3 regions of the Shewanella sp. Isolate7 genome follow, and region 2 is predicted to be linked to each of the others. Evidence: predicted binding sites of a transcription regulator. Region 2 holds the regulator's gene; each other region holds the start of a gene.
The links. The regulator NrdR, encoded in region 2, represses ribonucleotide reductase genes. The targets are predictions, from matches to a motif close to AAACACNANATNTNGTGTTT.
Positions count from the first base shown of each region.

Region 1: the regulator NrdR is predicted to act here: its motif matches at 3,345-3,364, upstream of nrdD (anaerobic ribonucleoside-triphosphate reductase).
Region 3: the regulator NrdR is predicted to act here: its motif matches at 4,023-4,042, upstream of nrdA (class 1a ribonucleoside-diphosphate reductase subunit alpha).

Region 1 covers NZ_JAKEVJ010000014.1:4,477-11,396, forward strand. The annotation lists gene L1D47_RS04960 (YibL family ribosome-associated protein) at 1-354, opposite strand, end outside; gene nrdG (anaerobic ribonucleoside-triphosphate reductase-activating protein) at 524-1,000, opposite strand; gene nrdD (anaerobic ribonucleoside-triphosphate reductase) at 1,196-3,313, opposite strand; gene L1D47_RS04975 (hypothetical protein) at 3,564-4,259, opposite strand; gene rssA (patatin-like phospholipase RssA) at 4,690-5,637, opposite strand; gene L1D47_RS04985 (DEAD/DEAH box helicase) at 5,854-6,920, shown strand, end outside.
Region 2 covers NZ_JAKEVJ010000012.1:2,254-9,173, reverse strand. The annotation lists gene L1D47_RS04350 (DUF3943 domain-containing protein) at 1-1,124, shown strand, start outside; gene glyA (serine hydroxymethyltransferase) at 1,427-2,680, shown strand; gene nrdR (transcriptional regulator NrdR) at 2,806-3,279, shown strand; gene ribD (bifunctional diaminohydroxyphosphoribosylaminopyrimidine deaminase/5-amino-6-(5-phosphoribosylamino)uracil reductase RibD) at 3,332-4,483, shown strand; gene L1D47_RS04330 (riboflavin synthase) at 4,486-5,151, shown strand; gene ribBA (bifunctional 3,4-dihydroxy-2-butanone-4-phosphate synthase/GTP cyclohydrolase II) at 5,234-6,337, shown strand; gene ribE (6,7-dimethyl-8-ribityllumazine synthase) at 6,461-6,920, shown strand, end outside.
Region 3 covers NZ_JAKEVJ010000033.1:51,379-58,298, reverse strand. The annotation lists gene gyrA (DNA gyrase subunit A) at 1-1,956, opposite strand, end outside; gene ubiG (bifunctional 2-polyprenyl-6-hydroxyphenol methylase/3-demethylubiquinol 3-O-methyltransferase UbiG) at 2,255-2,983, shown strand; gene L1D47_RS10345 (HAD-IA family hydrolase) at 2,976-3,704, shown strand; gene nrdA (class 1a ribonucleoside-diphosphate reductase subunit alpha) at 4,174-6,462, shown strand; gene nrdB (class Ia ribonucleoside-diphosphate reductase subunit beta) at 6,522-6,920, shown strand, end outside.

The DNA of each region.
Region 1 (6,920 bases), on a different contig from region 2:
AAAGGCCTTAGGTGCGTATCCTGTTACCTGAGTCAATCCCATCTGACGACCCAGCGCCGTCATGGGATGCACGACTATCAAACCCTTCACCGAACGCTTGAGCTTACCCATATCGGCCTGCTCGGCCTTGGTCAGCGCACGGCTAAAGGCAAGTTCACTCAGCTCGGTGCCGCGTTTGTTCAATTGGCGGCTCTGTTGCTGTTTGACATGGGTAATTTGCTTAGTTACCGCATTGATCTCTTGCTTAAATTGCAAAATCACCGCCTGATCGCCGCGCTTCTCCGCCGCATCTAATTTACGACGATACTTGTCGAGACGATCGTTCAACTGCTGTAACTCTTGCTTTAAATTCATTAACTTGCCTTAAAAATCTCGCGAATACACAAATGCCACTCGGTTAAAAATAGGCAGCATTTGCCAGTTTGGCGAACATTATACCACTAATGAGGAAGGTGCGAACAAGTCATCTGGCGCAGGCCGCGCCAGCGTCTTGGGGCCTGTTTATTCGTTTTTGGCGTAAAAATCAGCGCTGCTTTTGGGTAAGATAGTGGATCACCTGGTTGCTGCTGCCGCGAAACACCAAGCTAGGATCGGCTAAATCACGCTCAAACTTGCCATCCACCAGCACATCCACATAGGCGACAACGGCTTGTTGCGCCAGGCTGAGTTCATCAAGCCTATAGCCAGTCCATAACCAGATATCCTTACCCTTGCACTCCTGTCTGACTCTTCTCACCAGGGTGAGTATGGTGTCGAGGTTACCCGGATGCAGCGGGTCACCACCGGAGAGCGACAGGCCGCGACGTTTGATGCGGGTATCATTGAGGTCCTCGATCACCTGCTCGAGCATCTGCTCATCGAACAGATGGCCCGAGTCGGGATGCCAGGTCGATTGGTTGTAACAGCCCCGGCACTGATGCTCGCAGCCCGAGACAAACAGGGTTGCTCTGGTACCTGGGCCATTGACCACGTCGATGGGAAAATATTGATGATAATTCATGTGTCTCTCATGCAAAGATAGCTAGGGCCTGTTGACCTTTTGAGAACAAATTTTGTTCTAATTGAGCACGTTCAAATCGCGGCATGAGGCTTGAAGTATAGTTATTCTATATAAAAGCCGAGTAACAAAGCGTTGAACGTGCTCAAGACGAACCCTGCAAAAATGAACGCGAAAGATAAACGGGCCCTCTTCTCGTTAGAGGTGCTTCACCCGGCGTTTAACTTCTTCCTGCTTACCATAGTTAAAGGGTCTGGCATCTGGGCTGCCCAGATAACCACACACGCGGCGGGTCACAGAAACCCGGCTCGGCTCATGGTTGCCACACTTAGGACAGGTAAAGCCTTTGCTGGTACAGCTAAACTCGCCGGTAAAGCCGCAGTCGTAACACTCATCAATCGGCGTATTGGTACCATAGTATGGCACCCGACTGTAACTATAGTCCCACACATCCTCCAGCGCCTCGATGTTGTGCTGCATGTTGGGGTATTCGCCATAGCAGATGAAGCCACCGCTGGTGAGCGCCGGATAGGGCTGCTCGAAATCCAGCTTATCGTAAGGATTCACCTTCTTCTCCACATCCAGGTGGAAGCTATTGGTGTAATAGCCGCGGTCCGTTACGCCATCGATCACCCCAAAGGCCTCGGTATCCAGCTTGCAGAAGCGACTGCACAGGTTCTCGCTCGGCGTGCTATAGAGGCTGAAGCCATAGCCAGACTCTTCGCGCCAGCGCACGGTAGCCGCCTTGAGATGCTCGATAATGGCAAGGGCCTTATCTCTGAGCGCCTCGCTGTCATACACATGGGTCTGGCTACCATAGAGCGCATTGATGGTCTCATGCAGGCCGATATAACCCAGGGAGATAGAGGCGCGACCATTTTTAAAGATGCCGCTGATCTCATCGTCGGCGCGCAGACGGACGCCACAGGCGCCTTCCATATAGAGAATTGGTGCGACTCTGGCCTTCACACCCTGTAGACGCTCGATACGAGTGTCTAGGGCGCGGCGAGCCACCGCCAGACGCTCATCAAGCAATTGATAGAAGCGGGTCTCGTCGCCCTGAGCCTCGATAGCGATCCGCGGCAGGTTCAGGCTCACGACCCCCAGGTTGTTGCGCCCCTCATGCACCAGCTCGCCTTCCTCCTCATAGGTGCCGAGGAAGCTGCGACAGCCCATTGGTGTCTTAAAGGAACCGGTAACCTTCTCGACCTGTTCGTAGTTGAGGATATCCGGATACATGCGCATCGACGCGCACTTGAGCGCCATCTGCTTGATATCATAGTTGCAGTCACCGACCTTGTGGTTAATGCCGTCGCGAATGGCAAACACCAACTTAGGGAAGACGGCCGTCTTACGGTTCTTACCCAGGCCTGTCATGCGCACCTTCATCATAGATGACTGAATCAGGCGCGACTCCCAAGAGGTGCCCAGGCCGAAACCGAAGGTCACAAAAGGTGTCTGGCCGTTGGCGGTGTGCAGGGTATTTACCTCATACTCCAGCGACTGGAAGGCGTCGTGACACTCCTTCTCCGTCTGCGCCGTGGCAAAGGCCTTGGCATCTGTGATCCCCCAGGTCAGCGCGACCTGATAATGCTTGTCGTAACTCTTGGCAACGAAAGGTGCCAGCACCTCATCGATACGGTTGATGGTGGTGCCGCCATAGATATGGCTAGCCACCTGGGCAATGATCTGCGCCGTCACTGCAGTGGCGGTGGAGATTGACTTGGGGGTTTCGATCTCGGCGTTACCCATCTTGAAGCCGTGGGTCAACATGCCGGCCAAGTCGATCAGCATGCAGTTAAACATGGGGAAGAAAGGCGCATAGTCGAGATCGTGATAATGGATCTCACCGGACTCGTGGGCCGCCACCACATCTTTTGGCAGAATATGGCGTGTGGCATAGTGCTTGGCGACAATCCCCGCCAGTAGATCCCGCTGAGTCGGGATCACCTTAGAATCTTTGTTGGCGTTCTCATTCAGCAGCGCGGCATTGCTCTGCTCCACCAGACCACGGATCTCGCGGTTGAGGCGACTGCTCAACTCACGATGGATATCCCTGTCATGACGATACTCGATATAGACCCTGGCGAGTCGCTTGTAGGGGCCTTCCATCAACTGGTTTTCGACCGCATCTTGCAGATCATGAATATCCACCTGCTCGAGCTCTGCCACCGACTGGCGTACTTGTAGGGCCACCTCGGTGGCATAGGCAACATCATCAATACCTGCCGAACTTGCAGCGGCAATCACTGCATCCCGAATCCTTGTTTCGTCAAAAGGCGTGCGGTAACCATCCCGCTTAATAACCACTGGCATTGTTCAATATCTCCTCAAGTAACGGCCAAATTAACACCATATATAGTGTTAATATAGACGACGAACACAATATGTAGCGCATTAAGCTACAAGTTAGGCTCAAGTACCTTGATCCAGATCATTAATTTGCGGATGGATTTTTTTAACACAAGATTACTGCCAACTGAGCCACTTATCGTCAAAACTGGCCTTGACCCAGCCGGCAAAGGGAGCTAGATGCGGGATAAAAATGGGACAAACTGTGAATAAGTTACGTAATTCTTTTAGATAGTGACAGATAACGCTGTAGTTGCCCGGAAGCCTGTTGCGAACTTCCTGAGGCAGACGCCAATTGCATGGTCGACTTGAGTCCTTGCCACATCGCCTTATCGTTCTGGGTCAGCCCGTGTTCCCCCTGAACAAACACCGCCAGTTGCGCCGACACCCGCGCCGCCTTCTGGTTCAGCCCCTGACTATCGAGGCTGTCCATCTGCTTTAGCACAGACTCGGCGTCATCGAGCATGGCGATCATCACGCTATCGGGCTTACTCTCCTTGAGTTGCGATCGCTGGCTGGCAATAAAGTCAAGCAGCGAGGGCTGTGACGCATCCCCCCTTGGGATCTCAAAGCCTGCCTGACCCAGGCGATTGAGCTGATTTTCCGACAAGATGCCGTCCTGATGCAGGCGCTGAATTAACTTAGGAATGTCGCCAAGACCAAATTGCCCCTTGGAAAAGAAATCTTTGGCCATCGCCTCTATCTTTTGCGCCCGCTGTGCTCGTGGCGAGAGAAACACCGCCTCCTGTGGGATCTCTGGTCCACCAGCTTTTGCCTGGGGGCCCTGGTGGGACAGCGTCACCTTGTCGCTGGAAGATGAACTATCGACATCTGGGGTGTCTGTCTGGCCATAGGTGTTGGCGATCAGGTTAGCTTGTGAACCCGTAATGGCCTGGCTAATTGAATTCATTGTCAATTTTTCGACTGCTGCATGAAATATCCAAGCAAGCAGCAAAAACCAGGCCAGAGATAACCTATGTCCGAAATAACCTAAGTCTAAAATAAATCAGGTTAGAGAAAACCCGCGTCACAGAAAACCTGGGGCACAGAGAACCAGAGGCGCTTATTTAAAAGCTAGGGCCTGTTTATCTTTCGCGTTCATTTTTGCAGCATTCTGTATCGCTTTTATACAAGGCAGAGCGATTGCAATGTAGTGCACTACATCAATGAGCGATAACGCAGTAGAAAAATGATACAGACGCTGCCCGCAGGGTTCGTCTTGAGCACGTTCAACTCCTTGTTACTCGGCTTTTATATAGAATAACTATACTTCAAGCCTCATGCCGCGATTTGAACGTGCTCAATTAGAACAAAATTTGCTCTCAAAAGGTCAACAGGCCCTAGTGACTCTCCAGCTCATCGACTCGGGCGCGGATAATATGGGCCACCTGCTTCACCGCCTCCTGCCCCGCCTCGATAGCCTCGCCGGCGCGGTGAAACTCCATGGTACCTATCTCCATCACGTTAGGGGTGATCAGGATATCCGGCGGATCGCCCATCAGGCGTACTCGCTTGTGGCGCTGCTCCAGGATATCCATCGACTGCGACATTACAGCCAACATCCCGGGCTCGCTACGATTACCTAGGGAAAACTTATCAGTCAGCCCGCTGACATAGTCTCTTCCCCTTGCCAGGAGATCCATGAAGCCGCTCTCCAGCTCCTTCTCGGCTTTCACCAGCTCAGCTTCGCTGGCCTTCACATCGGAAGAGATGGCCACAGGTAACTGTTGTTGGCGCGTCTTCCTGTGTGCATTGAGATCTACGGCGATCACCAGATCAACCCCCATGGCACGACTCACAGACACGGGAACCGGATTGACCACGGCGCCGTCCACCAGCCAGCGGTCGCCGACTCGCGCCGGTGGTAAGATCCCCGGCATAGAGCAGGAGGCGCGCACCGCATGACGCAGATTGCCCTGCTTAAACCAGATCTCCTGCCCGGTATAGAGGTCGGTTGCCACCGCGGCGAAAGGCATCTGCATCTGCTCGATGTCCAGGTTGCCGATATGCTGCTGCATCACGTCAAACACCTTCTCGCCACCAATCAATCCGCCCTTGCGCCAACTGAGATCCATCAGGCCAAGCACGTCCCAGCTGGAGAAGCTGCTGACCCAGGCCTCTAAATCCTCAAGATTATCCTGCGCATAGGCCGCGCCCACCACGGCGCCGATAGAGCAGCCTGCCACCTTATTGGAAAAAATCCCCATGTTCGCCAGCTCATTTAGCACCCCAATATGGGCCCATCCCTTAGCCGCGCCACTCCCCAATGCAATGCCGATATTCGCCATCTTCTCTACTTCTCTCCCTGAGACGCGATCTGCCTTAACCACGCCGCGCCGTATGTTGTCTTTGTTTTCATCATAAGCCAAAGCGCGCTCGGGCACAGCCCGTGACACTAAAAATTAATCTCGGCATTCGGCTGACAAATCGGTATCGCGCAAGTCATGGCTGAATCGTGCTTAGCGATGTATAATGCGCGCCTATCTATATTTTGGAGCACAGCATTGCAATTTTCAGATTTTTCACTCGATAAACGTCTACTGACCAGCCTTGAACACATGGGCATCGACACGCCGACCGAGATCCAAACGCAATCGATCCCCGTAGGCTTATCGGGAAGAGATCTCATGGCATCGTCTAAGACGGGCTCGGGCAAGACCCTCGCCTTCCTGTTGCCAGCAATGCAGCGCGTCATCGCCACCAAGGCCCTCAGCAAGCGCGACCCCAGGGTCTTGATTCTGCTGCCCACTCGAGAGCTGGCCACTCAGGTCTACAGTCAGCTACGACTGCTTGTGGCTAACACCCAATATAAGGCGATCAAGATCCTCGGCGGGGAAAACTTTAACGACCAGGCCAAGGCGCTGGCCAAAGACCCTCACTTCGTGGTGGCCACACCCGGCCGCCTGGCGGATCACCTGGCCCAGCGCCACCTGTTCCTCAACGGACTCGAACTGCTCATCTTGGATGAGGCCGACCGCATGCTGGATCTGGGCTTCGCCGAACAGCTAAAGGCGATCAACCTGGCCGCCGATCACAAGCGTCGCCAGACCCTGATGTTCTCGGCCACACTGGATCACGGCCAGATCAACGAAATCGCCGCCGAGCTACTCAAAGAGCCGGAGCACGTGGCCATCGGCGCCTCTCACGTAGAGAACCAGGATATCACCCAAAAGATCTACCTGTGCGACAACCTCAGCCACAAGGAGCAGCTGCTCACCCGCCTGCTGCAGCTCGAGCCGCACAAACAGGTGATCATCTTTACCGCTACCCGCGGCGATACTGACCGCCTGGCAACACTGCTGGCCGAGCAGGGCTTTAGCACCAGCTCCTTAAGCGGTGAACTGAAACAGGCGGCGCGCAACCAGATCATGGATCAGTTCAGTCGCGGTCAGCAGCAGATTTTGGTCACCACAGATGTGGCCTCTCGCGGACTGGATCTGCTCAACGTCTCCTTGGTGATCAACTTCGACATGCCAAAATTTGCCGAAGAGTATATTCACCGTATCGGCCGCACCGGTCGCGCCGGCGCCAAGGGCGATGCTATCTCCCTGGTGGGACCGAAAGACTGGTT
Region 2 (6,920 bases):
CCACCTTTGCCGCCTCTACCATCTGGGAGGTGTTTGCCGAGTATAAGGAAGTGGTGAGCATCAACGATCAGATAGTCACCACCTGGGGCGGCGCAGTTCTCGGGGAGAGCCTGTATCAGTTTACCGAGATGCTGGCCGCCAAAGAGGGCTGGCTGCCTGCCGGCCTGAGCTACCTGTTTAACCCCTCGCGGGCGGTGCGGGGCTGGTTTGGCTACCCGAGCCCTAACAGGTTCGATCGCAGCCAGGCCAAAGACAGCTTCTCCGTCTATACCGGCGTGCGCTATGCCAGCAAGGACGAGGCGGACGTCAGCAGCACCATGGTGATGCTGGGGATGCGCGCCGCTATCGACAGCCGCGAAGGAAAGTATGATTCCCTGAGCGGTACCCCGAGCCGGGTTGAGATGATGATGGAGACGGCCCTCTCTCAAGAGGGGGTGGAGGAGTGGCAGATGGCCACGCAACTCTTGCTGGGCAGCTACGGCCGCAAACATAAAGGCGGGGGACTGGCCAGCGACTGGTCTCACAGCTTCTATGTCGGCCCATCGACGGGCATGGAATATACCAGCCTGGGGCTGGAGCTGGATGAAGATTTCTACGCCGTGGTCAATCTACTCGGCCTGTCGTTTGGGGCCAACTGGTCGACTCAAGATATCAATATCGATCTGCGCAGCGATCTCTTTGGTGACTTTGCCATGGTGAAGCCGTTCGCGACCAAAGATTATCTGTCTCAGGGGCGGCATTTCTGGGGCACTAAATCAGTGCTTTGGGAGGGAGAGTATGGTTACGCCTGGGGCCACACCTTTAATCTGTCGCTGGAGGCCAGTTACCGCAACCTCTTGCTGGGCATGCGCCTTAAGTCTCAGCGCTGGACCTCGATCAACGACAGGGAGAATGAGCGCACGCCGCTGTGGAATCCCAACAACAGCGATCTGGATTTTGATGACGCGAGAGACAGGTATGAGATCTATCTCAGCTACGACGTTAGCGACGATTTGACCCTGAGTCTGCACCATGAGCGGATCGATCGCAGCGGCGAAATTCACGGTATCGACAACCCTGGCATCTATAGTCGCCTCGACGACACGGAGCAGCGTAGTTGGCTGCAACTCGAATACCATTACTGATCACCTTACTGATTACCTTTACTAATGCAAAATGACGGCCCGGCGCCGTCATTTTTGTTGGATTAATAAAACAGTGTTTTCGTTCAAAAGGCTGTAAACCAGCCATTTTGTCCCTTGCAAAAAAGGAGTCTTGGCAAAACAGGGCTTAATCGCCCGACTTTTGTTGTAAGGGGCATTTTGATGAACATTTCTCAGCTTGAATCGCAACTAATTTCATGTCGCAAATGCTGGGATTGTGATCGAATGCACTGTAGAATACCGCGCAACCCTACCTTAATAAGACTTTACAGCTGGAGTGACCAATGCTGAAAAAAGAGATGAACATCGCCGACTTTGATCCGCAACTGTTTGAAGCGATCCAGGAAGAGACTCGTCGTCAAGAAGAGCACATCGAGCTTATCGCCTCGGAAAACTATACCTCTCCTCGCGTGATGGAGGCTCAAGGTTCTCAGCTGACGAACAAGTACGCCGAAGGTTATCCTGGCAAGCGTTACTACGGTGGTTGTGAGCATGTCGATATCGTCGAAAACCTAGCTATCGAGCGCGCCAAAGAACTGTTCGGTGCGACCTATGCTAACGTTCAGCCTCACTCTGGCTCACAGGCTAACAGCGCAGTTTACATGGCGCTATTGCAACCAGGCGATACCGTACTGGGTATGAACCTGGCTCACGGTGGTCACCTGACTCACGGCTCACCAGTAAACTTCTCCGGCAAGCTGTACAACATAGTGCCTTACGGCATCGACGAGTCTGGCAAGATCGACTACGACGAGATGGAGCGTCTGGCCGTTGAGCACAAGCCTAAGATGATGATCGGTGGTTTCTCTGCTTACTCTGGTATCGTCGACTGGGCGCGCATGCGTGAGATTGCCGACAAGATTGGTGCTTACCTGTTTGTTGACATGGCTCACGTTGCAGGCCTTATCGCCGCCGGTGTCTATCCTAACCCAGTGCCACACGCACACGTGGTGACTTCGACGACTCACAAGACCCTAGCCGGTCCTCGCGGCGGTATCATTCTGTCTGCGGCAAACGACGAAGACCTGTACAAGAAGCTGAACTCGGCGGTATTCCCAGGTGGTCAGGGTGGCCCATTGATGCACGTTATCGCCGGTAAGGCGGTGGCCTTCAAGGAAGCCTTGTCTCCTGAGTTCAAGGCTTACCAACAGCAGGTTGTGGTTAACGCTAAGGCGATGGCTAACACCTTCATCAAGCGTGGTTTCGATGTGGTATCTGGCGGCACAGAAAACCACCTGTTCCTGCTGGATCTGATCGCTAAAGATATCACGGGTAAAGATGCCGATGCGGCCCTGGGTCGTGCCAACATCACGGTAAACAAGAACTCAGTGCCTAACGATCCACGCTCACCTTTCGTGACCTCGGGTCTGCGTATCGGTTCGCCAGCCATCACGCGTCGCGGCTTTAAAGAAGCTGAAGCGGTTGAGTTGACTAACTGGATCTGTGACATTCTCGATGACATCAGCAACGAAGGCACTATCGAGCGCGTGAAGAACCAGGTGCTTGAATTGTGCGCTAAGTACCCTGTTTACGGTTAACCTTAAGGGTTAAATCGGGTAAACTCCGATGGCCGCTACTGATGTTAATATTGGTAGCGGCCATTTTTGTATCTATTTCAAGGGAAAGCTCCCCAAGATACCGATTAGCATATGCTGGAGGCTCAATGCATTGTCCGTTTTGCAGCGCAACCGACACTAAGGTGATTGATTCTCGTCTGGTGGCCGATGGCCATCAGGTGCGTCGTCGTCGCGAGTGTCTGCTTTGTCACGAGAGATTTACCACCTTCGAAGGCGCCGAGCTGGTGATGCCCAGAGTGGTGAAACAAGATGGCAGCCGCCAACCCTTCGATGAAGACAAGCTGCGTGGCGGCATGCTCAGAGCGGTCGAGAAGCGCCCCGTGTCGATGGACGAGATAGAGCAGGCGCTCAGCAAGATAAAATCTACCCTAAGGGCCACGGGCGAGCGCGAGGTCACCTCTAAGATGATAGGTAATCTGATGATGGATCACCTGGTCAATCTCGACAAGGTGGCCTATATCCGCTTCGCCTCCGTGTACCGCGCCTTCGAAGATGTCTCCGAGTTCGGCGAGGCGATTGCCAAGTTGCAAAACGATAAGAGCAAACCGGGCAAGTCTTAGATTATGCGTAGCGGGGCTTCCCCAATTCTTCTCAAGAGATGGCGATCCAGACATGGCCTGGTCCAAATTTGATTCTCAGATGATGGCGCGCGCCATCCAGTTGGCCCGCAAGGGCCAGTACACCACCCGTCCCAATCCGAATGTCGGCTGCGTGCTCGTCCAGGGGGAGACCCTTGTGGGCGAGGGCTATCATATCGCCGCCGGTGGCCCCCATGCCGAGGTGCATGCCCTGCGTATGGCGGGCGATAACGCCAAAGGCGCCACTGCCTACGTGACTCTGGAGCCCTGTAGCCATTATGGCCGCACGCCCCCCTGCGCCGAGGGACTGATTAAGGCGCAGGTTTCCCGCGTCGTGGTCGCGGTTACCGATCCAAACCCTCAGGTGTCAGGCCGGGGTATCAAGATGCTTGAGGACGCTGGTATTCGCGTCGAGGTCGGCCTGCAGCAAGAAGAGGCCGCTGCCCTCAACCCTGGGTTTATGAAGCGGATGCGCACCGGGCTGCCCTGGGTCAGTATCAAGCTGGCCGCCAGCCTGGATGGTAAGACGGCGCTTTCCAATGGCGTGTCTAAATGGATCACCGGCCCCGAGGCGCGCCGTGACGTGCAGCGCATGCGCGCCCGTTTCGACGCCGTAGTGACAGGCATAGAGACTGTACTGGCCGACGATCCAAGTTTGAATGTACGACATGGGGAGCTAGGTTATTTAAGTGAGCAGTTAGCGGATGCCGATATTCGTCAGCCTCTGCGTGTCGTGCTCGATTCTCGCGCGCGTCTTGGCGCTAAGCCTAAGCTGTTTGACACTAAGTCCCCCGTGCTCTTGGTGAGCTGTCAGCCTTATCCCGATGAGGTTGTCAGAGCCTTGCCCGAGCAGGTGAGTCAGCTGCAACTGACCAGCGCCAATGGTCGGGTACCGTTAAAGGCGCTGCTCGAATACCTTGGCGGGCAAGTTAACAGTGTGATGGTGGAGGCCGGGGCGACCCTGGCCGGCGCCTTCATGGCACAGGGACTGGCGGACGAGTTGGTGTTGTATCAGGCGCCCAAGATCTTAGGCTGCCACGGACGCAACCTGCTGGCCCTGCCAGACTATACTGAGATGGCACAGTTACCCGGCCTGCGTCTGTGTGACGATCGCCGCATCGGCGCCGACAGACGCCTTACCTTTCAATTGAGTCACAATCATTTACCGAGCGATAAGAGTAGTTAGTCATGTTTACTGGGATCATCGAGGCTGTGGGCAGCCTGAGAAAAATTGAGCGTCGCGGCGATGATATTCGCCTGACCGTGGCGAGCGGCAAGCTGGACTTAAGTGACGTTAAATTGGGTGACAGCATAGCCACCAATGGCGTGTGCCTGACCGTCGTCGAGCAGATGGCCGATGGTTATGTGGCCGATATCTCCGCCGAAACCGTTGCGCTTACCGGCTTTGCCCATTATCAGGTGGGGCAGAAGGTCAACCTGGAGAAGGCAGTCACCCCAACTACGCGTCTTGGCGGCCATATGGTAAGCGGCCACGTCGACGGCGTGGCCAGCGTGGACGACAGGCAGTATCGCGGCAAGGCGATCGAATTCTGGTTGACGCCGCCTAAGGGCTTAGCGCGCTATATCGCCCATAAGGGCTCTATCACCATAGATGGCGTTAGCCTGACGGTAAACGAGGTGGACGGCGAGCGTTTTCGCCTGACCATAGTGCCTCACACCGCCAGCGAAACCACGCTTATCGATCTCAAGGCGGGTGACAGGGTCAACATCGAGGTGGATTTGATCGCCCGGCACCTAGAGCGCCTGCTGAGTTTCTCTCAGTCAGAGGAAAATCCAGCGAAAGAATCAAAGGTCACCATGGATCTGTTAGCTCGCTCCGGCTTTTTAAGATAGACACTGGCAATCCCGGTCGATAGCAGATTAAATAACTCTTACTATAAGAATATTTCAAGGTCTAACAGTTTAAGGTCTAACAATGGCACTACACAGCATAGAAGCGATTATCGAAGATATCCGTCTGGGTAAGATGGTTATCTTGATGGATGACGAAGATAGAGAGAATGAAGGCGACCTTATCATGGCCGCTAACCTGGTGACGCCCGAGGCGATCAACTTCATGGCCACCTATGGCCGTGGCCTTATCTGTCAGACCATGACCAAGGCCCGCTGCGAGCAGCTTAACCTGCCGCTGATGGTGAGCAACAACAATGCCCAGTTCTCCACCAACTTCACCGTGTCTATCGAGGCGGCAGAAGGGGTGACTACGGGGATCTCTGCCTATGACAGGGCCGTTACCGTGCAGGCCGCCGTGGCCCGCGATGCTAAACCTTCGGATATTGTTCAGCCAGGCCATATCTTCCCACTGATGGCCCAAGAGGGCGGGGTACTGATACGCGCAGGTCACACAGAGGCGGGCTGCGATCTGGCGCGCCTGGCTGGCCATGAGCCATCGGCAGTGATTGTCGAGATCCTCAACGAGGATGGCACCATGGCCCGTCGCCCGGACCTTGAGGTGTTTGCCGAGAAGCATGGCCTTAAGATAGGCACTATTGCCGATCTGATCGAATACCGTAACACCAAGGAAACCACTGTGGTGCGCGAGGCCAAGTGCAAGCTGCCGACTCGTTTCGGCGAGTTTGACATGATCACCTACCGCGACACGATAGACAACCAGCTGCACTATGTGTTGGTGAAGGGAGAGGTAGAGGCTAATGCCTTGGTGCGCGTGCATCTGCAAAACACCTTCAACGACCTGCTGCACTCTGAGCGTGACGAGAAGCGCAGCTGGCCGCTGGAAAAAGCCATGGCGCGTATTGCCGATGAGGGCGGCGTGTTAGTGGTACTGGGTCATCAGCAGAGTAACGAGGAGCTGATCGCCAAGGTTAAGGCGTTCGAGGCGGAAGATAAGGGCGAGATTGGCGCACCGGCGCCGTGGCAGGGCACCTCACGTCAGGTGGGCGTGGGTTCGCAGATCCTCGCCGATGTTGGCGTGACCAGCATGCGTCTGCTCAGCTCGCCTAAGCGTTACCATTCGCTGTCGGGTTTCGGGTTGGAAGTCACTGAATATATTGCAGAATAAGTTACTCTGTAGGGAATTCATCGATTTGAGTTAAATTGCATGGGGATCAACGCGGTGGGCTGTGGTATCATACCGCCTCTTTTTTCCCGTGCCGGGTTTGTTAAGCTAATTTAGGTAAGATAAATGAACGTAGTTCAAGGTAATATCGAGTCGAAAAACGCCAAAGTGGCCATAGTGGTTTCACGTTTTAACAGCTTCGTGGTTGAAAGTCTGCTAGAAGGCGCGGTGGATACATTGAAGCGCTTCGGTCAGGTCGCCGATGACAACATTACCGTTGTCCGCGTACCCGGTGCCGTAGAGCTACCACTGGCTGCCCGTCGTGTGGCGGCAAGTGGTAAATTTGACGGTATCATTGCGCTGGGCGCCGTGATCCGTGGTGGTACGCCACACTTTGATTTTGTTGCAGGCGAGTGTAACAAGGGGCTGGCTCAGATAGCGCTTGAGTTCGACCTTCCTGTGTCATTCGGTGTATTGACCACAGATACCATTGAACAGGCTATCGAGCGTTCTGGTACTAAGGCAGGTAACAAGGGCGGCGAAGCGGCACTTGGTCTGCTAGAGATGGTCAATGTTCTGCAAGAAC
Region 3 (6,920 bases), on a different contig from region 2:
GCCGTGAGAGGTCGCCATGATCACATACTTGTCGGCATCGTATTCACGTACCGGCAAGATAGCGGTAATGCGCTCGCCTTCGGCTAATGGCAACAGATTGATAATTGGACGACCACGGGCCTGACGGCTTGCCAGCGGTAGCTGGTACACCTTGAGCCAGTACATCTTACCGAAATCGGAGAAGCACAGAATGGTGTCGTGGGTGTTGGCAACCAGCAGCTTCTCGACGAAATCTTCATCTTTCACCTTAGTTGCCGCCTTACCCTTACCACCACGACGCTGCGCCTGATAGTCGCTCAATGGTTGATACTTGGCGTAACCCAAGTGAGACAGGGTGACCACGACATCTTCTTCGTTGATCAGATCTTCGAGGCTGATATCCACAGCAGATGCGTTAAGCTCTGTGCGACGCTCGTCACCGAAGTTTTCCAGCACTTCCTGGAGTTCTTCTTTGATCACTTCCATCAGACGTTCTGGACTGCGCAGGATGTAAAGCAGAGCTGCGATCAGTTCCAGCAGCTCTTCATATTCACTTAAGATCTTCTCATGTTCCAGACCGGTCAGCTTGTGCAGACGCAGATCCAGAATCGCCTGAGCCTGTTGCTCGGTCAGGAAGTAGAGGCCATCGCGAATACCAAACTCGGGCGCCAGCCACTCTGGACGCGCAGCATCATCACCGGCCTTCTCCAGCATGCCTTGTACATTGCCAAGGGCCCAACCTTGCGCAACCAGCTTAGTTTTCGCTTCGGCTGGCGTTGGTGATGCCTTAATCAGCTCGATGATAGGATCGATATTGGCCAGCGCTATCGCCAATGCTTCGAGGATATGCGCACGTTCGCGCGCCTTACGCAGTTCGAATACGGTACGGCGAGTCACCACTTCACGACGGTGAAGGATGAAGCACTCGAGCATCTCTTTAAGGTTAAACAACTTAGGCTGACCATTGGTCAAGGCCACCATGTTGATACCGAAAGAGGTCTGTAGCTGTGTCTGAGCGTATAGGTTGTTGAGGATCACCTCACCCACTTCGCCACGCTTCACCTCGATAACGATACGCATACCGTCTTTATCAGACTCGTCACGCAGGCCACTGATGCCTTCGATCTTCTTATCTTTTACCAGTTCGGCGATCTTCTCGATCAGGCGCGCCTTGTTTACCTGATAAGGGATCTCGGTAACGATAATGCGTTCACGACCGTTGTCTTCAGTCTCAACGGTAGCACGGGCGCGCATGACCGCCTTACCACGACCCGTCTTATAGGCATCTTCGATACCCTTACGGCCGTTGACGATCGCCGCCGTTGGGAAGTCCGGACCTGGAATATGTTCCATCAACTGCTCGATAGAGAGACTTGGCTCATCGATCAGCGCAAGACAGCCGGAGATCACTTCTGACAGGTTATGAGGTGGAATGTTGGTCGCCATACCCACGGCGATACCCGACGAACCGTTGACCAGCAAAGCAGGAATACGGGTCGGCAGCACTGCCGGGATCTGTTCGGTACCGTCGTAGTTAGGGACGTAATCGACGGTTTCTTTCTCTAGGTCGGCCAGCAGTTGGTGCGCCAGCTTGTCCATACGAATTTCGGTATAACGCATGGCCGCCGCGGCGTCACCATCGACTGAACCAAAGTTACCCTGACCATCGACCAAGGTGTAGCGCATAGAAAACGGCTGCGCCATACGAACGATAGTATCGTAAACGGCCGAGTCACCGTGCGGGTGATATTTACCGATCACATCACCGACGACACGCGCCGACTTTTTATAAGGTTTGTTCCAATCGTTCTTCAACTCGTTCATCGCGAATAATACGCGGCGATGAACCGGCTTTAGACCGTCACGCACATCGGGTAACGCACGGCCAACGATCACGCTCATGGCGTAATCCAAATATGAATTCTTTAATTCGTCTTCAATATTAATTGGTGTTATAGATGAAGCCAGATCAGTCATAAACTGCTCGATCCCTTGAAATTTAGCCAACAAAATACTGCTTAAAAACCAGGCAATATTTTATCAAGCCTGAAAACGTGATTTGGCATTCTAACACAGATATTTAAAGGCGCTAGACCCTATTGAAATTTCACCTCAAATATCTGTTTACGGCGTAAAACCTAAGTCGGTTTTAGGCTGAATGAACGCTTTAACAGCAATCTGATGACTAAGCAGACATTTTCGCTGGCTTCTCCTTTGTTTATCTAAGGCGATGGGTATAATAGCAACATCATTTATCCCCTTGTGAGGACTGTCCGTGTCTAACCTTTCTGCGACTAACAATGCCAATGTCGATCCGCAAGAAATTGCCAAGTTTGAGAAGATGGCTGCCACTTGGTGGGATCCCGAAGGGGAATTTAAACCTATTCATAAGCTCAATCCCCTGAGACTCAACTATATCGATCAAGCCGTCGGTGGCCTGTTTGGCAAGCGTGTGCTGGATGTCGGCTGCGGCGGCGGTATTCTCTCAGAGAGCATGGCGCGTCTGGGAGCTAAGGTAGATGGATTGGATATGGGCGCCGAGCCTCTCGATGTCGCTAAACTTCACGCCTTAGAGATGGGCGTTGAGATTAACTACATCCAGGACACGGCAGAGCACCACAGAGATAGCCATAAGGGTCAGTATGATGTAGTCACCTGCATGGAGATGCTCGAACACGTGCCCGACCCAGCCTCTGTGATCATGGCCTGTAGCGACATGGTCAAGCCTGGCGGCTATGTGTTCTTTTCGACCATCAACCGCAACCTGAGGGCCTATGTTGAGACAGTGCTTGGCGCCGAGTATCTACTTAAGATGTTGCCTGTGGGCACCCACGATCATAAGAAGTACATCAAGCCGTCCGAACTCATTGGTATGGCCGATGCAGTGGAGCTAGAGTGCGTCGACGCCACTGGCATCACCTATAACCCGCTGACCGATATCTTCCGTTACACCAAGTCATTAGACGTCAACTATATGATCGCCACGGTTAAGCAGGATGACTAAAGGGTTGGCGACAGATTCGATGTCTATCGATGCAATGCCTATCGATACAGTGGCTATAGATACAGTGCAGATAAAAGGCGTGCTGTTCGACCTCGATGGCACCTTAGTCGACACGGCGCCAGATCTCGTGCTGGCGCTAAACCTTGCGCTAAACGACTTCGGACTGCCCAGCCAACTGCTGGAAGATATTCGCTTTGCAGCGTCTCATGGCAGCCTGGCCTTGGTCGAAGCCGCTCAGCCCCATCTTAATGATGAAGAGAAAGCGGCCATCCAGCAGGCGCTACTTACTCATTATCACAGGGTCAATGGTCAGGCGGCCAAGCTGTTTGATGGCATGCAGCCCCTGCTGCAACACCTTAGTGACCAGCGCATCCCCTATGGGGTCGTCACCAATAAGGCGGCGCGTTTTGCCAGGCCCCTGCTACACAGGCTTGAATTAGCCAATAAAATGCCAGCCATCATCAGCGGCGATTCCACCACCCAGAGTAAACCCCATCCCGCACCGATGCGGCTGGCCGCATCGCAACTGGGTTTGCGCTGTGCGCATATTCTCTATCTTGGCGATGCCAAACGGGACCTCGAGGCGGCCCGCAATAGTGACATGCTCGGCGGCATCGCGCATTGGGGTTATATTGGAAACAATGACCACGCACACCTATGGCCGCACGACTTTGGCTTCGAGGCGCCATCTAAGGTACTTGAGCTGCTAAAACAGGGATAAGTGTCTGTTAAGGGATATGAATCACATGCTCTCGTGTGCGGGCGTGTGACGCATAAGTAAAAAGTTGTCATAACTGGGAGCGCGATCCTTTTTTAGCACAAAAAGATCCATAGGATCTGGCCAATATTTTAGCTTTCGTGATAGGCGTGATCGGTAGTCTAAAACTTGACCCGACTTTGCTATCGTAATTGAAAACAAGGGTTAAAGGTAAGCCATTACTAACCCTTTGGTTTACCCCCAAGATATCCACAACTTGTCCCCTAAAAACCCGCTTGCAATATCCCACCAACCTCACTATCTTGTATCCTACAAAAGAAAAAACACCATATCTTGTGTATGGGCGGCGGTCGAAGCCACTAGAACTGCAGTAATGCTCAGGTACTTTTTTAACATCTTCGATTGTTTTTACATGGAAACGTAGGGTGGAGCTTTTCACCCCTAGCGATATTTAATTCAAGGCTTATCTTCAATGAACAGCAATATGCAAGTCACGAAGCGCAGTGGCGAACGTGAAACTATCGATCTCGATAAGATCCACCGAGTGATCACTTGGGCGGCCAAAGGACTGAATAATGTCTCAGTATCGGAAGTCGAGTTACGTTCACACCTTCAGTTTTATGATGGAATTCCAACTGAAGCGATCCACGAAACCATTATTAAGGCCGCAGCCGACCTTATCTCGCCAGAATCACCAGACTATCAGTTCCTCTCTGCACGTCTGGCCATTTTCCACCTGCGCAAGAAAGCCTTCGGTCAGTTTGAGCCGCCTTCGCTATACGAGCATGTGGTGAAGCTGGTTGAGCTAGGCAAATATGACACGCATATTCTTAACGACTATAGCCGCGAGGAGTTAGACACACTCGACAGCTATATCGACCACTGGCGCGACATGAACTTCTCTTATGCCGCGGTTAAGCAGCTGGAAGGTAAGTACCTGGTTCAAAACCGTGTCACCCACGAAGTGTACGAGAGCGCGCAGTTCCTCTATATTCTGGTGGCGGCCTGTCTGTTTGCCAACTACCCGAAAGAGACGCGTCTTCAGTACGTTAAAGATTTCTATGATGCGACCTCGACCTTTAAGATCTCGCTACCGACACCTATCATGTCAGGCGTGCGTACGCCGACACGTCAGTTCAGCTCTTGCGTACTGATCGAGTGTGGCGACAGCCTGGACTCTATCAATGCGACCGCCTCTTCTATCGTGAAATATGTGTCGCAACGTGCTGGCATCGGGGTCAACGCTGGCCGTATCCGCGCGCTGGGCAGCCCAATCCGCGGCGGTGAGGCGTTCCACACAGGCTGCCTGCCTTTCTATAAGTATTTCCAGACGGCGGTTAAGTCTTGTTCGCAAGGCGGCGTTCGCGGCGGCGCGGCAACCCTGTTCTACCCGATGTGGCACCTTGAGGTTGAGTCTCTGCTGGTGCTGAAGAACAACCGCGGCGTAGAAGATAACCGTATTCGTCACCTGGACTACGGCGTGCAACTCAACAAGCTGATGTACCAGCGTCTTATTCAGGGCGGCATGATCACCCTGTTTAGCCCATCAGATGTACCAGGTCTATATGATGCCTTCTTCGAAGATCAGGCCGAGTTCGAGCGTCTGTATGTGAAATATGAGCAAGATGAGAGCATCCGTAAGAAGCAGATCAAGGCGGTAGAACTCTTCTCCTTGATGATGCAAGAGCGTGCCTCAACGGGTCGTATCTATATCCAGAACGTGGATCACTGTAATACTCACAGTCCGTTCGATGCTAAGGTTGCGCCGGTGCGTCAATCTAACCTGTGTCTTGAAATCGCATTGCCGACCAAGCCGCTAAACAACATCGACGATCCCGATGGTGAAATAGCCCTGTGTACCCTATCTGCATTGAACCTGGGTGCCATCAAGAAGTTGGACGAGCTCGAAAGCCTGGCAGATCTTGCCGTGCGTGCACTCGATAGCCTACTTGATTATCAAGACTACCCGATCGTTTCGGCGCACAAAGGCTCAATCAATCGTCGTACGCTCGGTATTGGTGTGATCAACTTTGCCAACTATCTGGCCAAAGAAGGTGTACGCTACTCAGACGGCAGCGCCAACGGCATCACGCACAAGACCTTCGAAGCGATCCAGTTCTATCTGCTGAAGGCCTCGATGAAGCTGGCAAAAGAGCAAGGCGCCTGCCCTGCCTTCCACGAGACCAACTACGCCAAGGGTATTCTGCCTATCGATACCTACAAGCGCGATCTCGATAAGATTTGTGACGAGCCACTGCACCTGGATTGGGAAACGCTACGTGAGGAGATCAAGACCCACGGCCTGCGTAACTCGACCCTGTCGGCCCTGATGCCATCTGAGACCTCATCGCAGATCTCAAACGCGACTAACGGTATCGAGCCTCCACGCGGTCTTATCAGCGTTAAAGCCAGCAAGGACGGTCAGCTCAAGCAAGTGGTACCGGACTTCGAGAAGTACCAGTACAGCTACGAGCTACTTTGGAACATGCCAGGCAACGAAGGTTACCTGCAGCTGGTAGGCTTGATGCAGAAGTTTGTTGACCAATCTATCTCGGCCAACACCAACTATGACCCAAGCCGCTTCCCAGGCGCCAAGGTGCCTATGCGGGTGCTGCTGAAAGACCTACTAACGGCATACAAATATGGTGTGAAGACACTTTACTATCACAACACACGTGACGGTGCGTCAGATAAATATGACGATATCACCTCCATTGAGAAAGAAGACGATAGCTGTGCAGGCGGCGCCTGTAAGATCTAACTCTACGTGTTTTAACCTTTTATCAGGGGGCCTAGCCCCCTTTATCGGAAGATAGAAAAATGGCCTATTCAACATTTTGTCAAACACCTAATAATGCCCTGCTGGAACCCATGTTTCTCGGTCAATCGGTTAACGTTGCCCGTTACGATCTGCAAAAATATGAAGTGTTCGAAAAGCTGATCGAGAAGCAACTCTCTTTCTTCTGGCGTCCTGAAGAAGTGGATGTCAGCAAAGATAAGATTGATTACGCGGCGCTGCCGGATCATGAGAAGCATATCTTTATCTCTAACCTCAAGTACCAGACCCTACTGGATTCTATTCAGGGACGCTCGCCAAACGTCGCCTTCCTGCCATTAGTGTCGCTGCCAGAGCTTGAGACCTGGATCGAGACCTGGTCTTTCTCCGAGACGATTCACTCTCGCTCATACACCCACATCATTCGTAACATCGTGAACGAT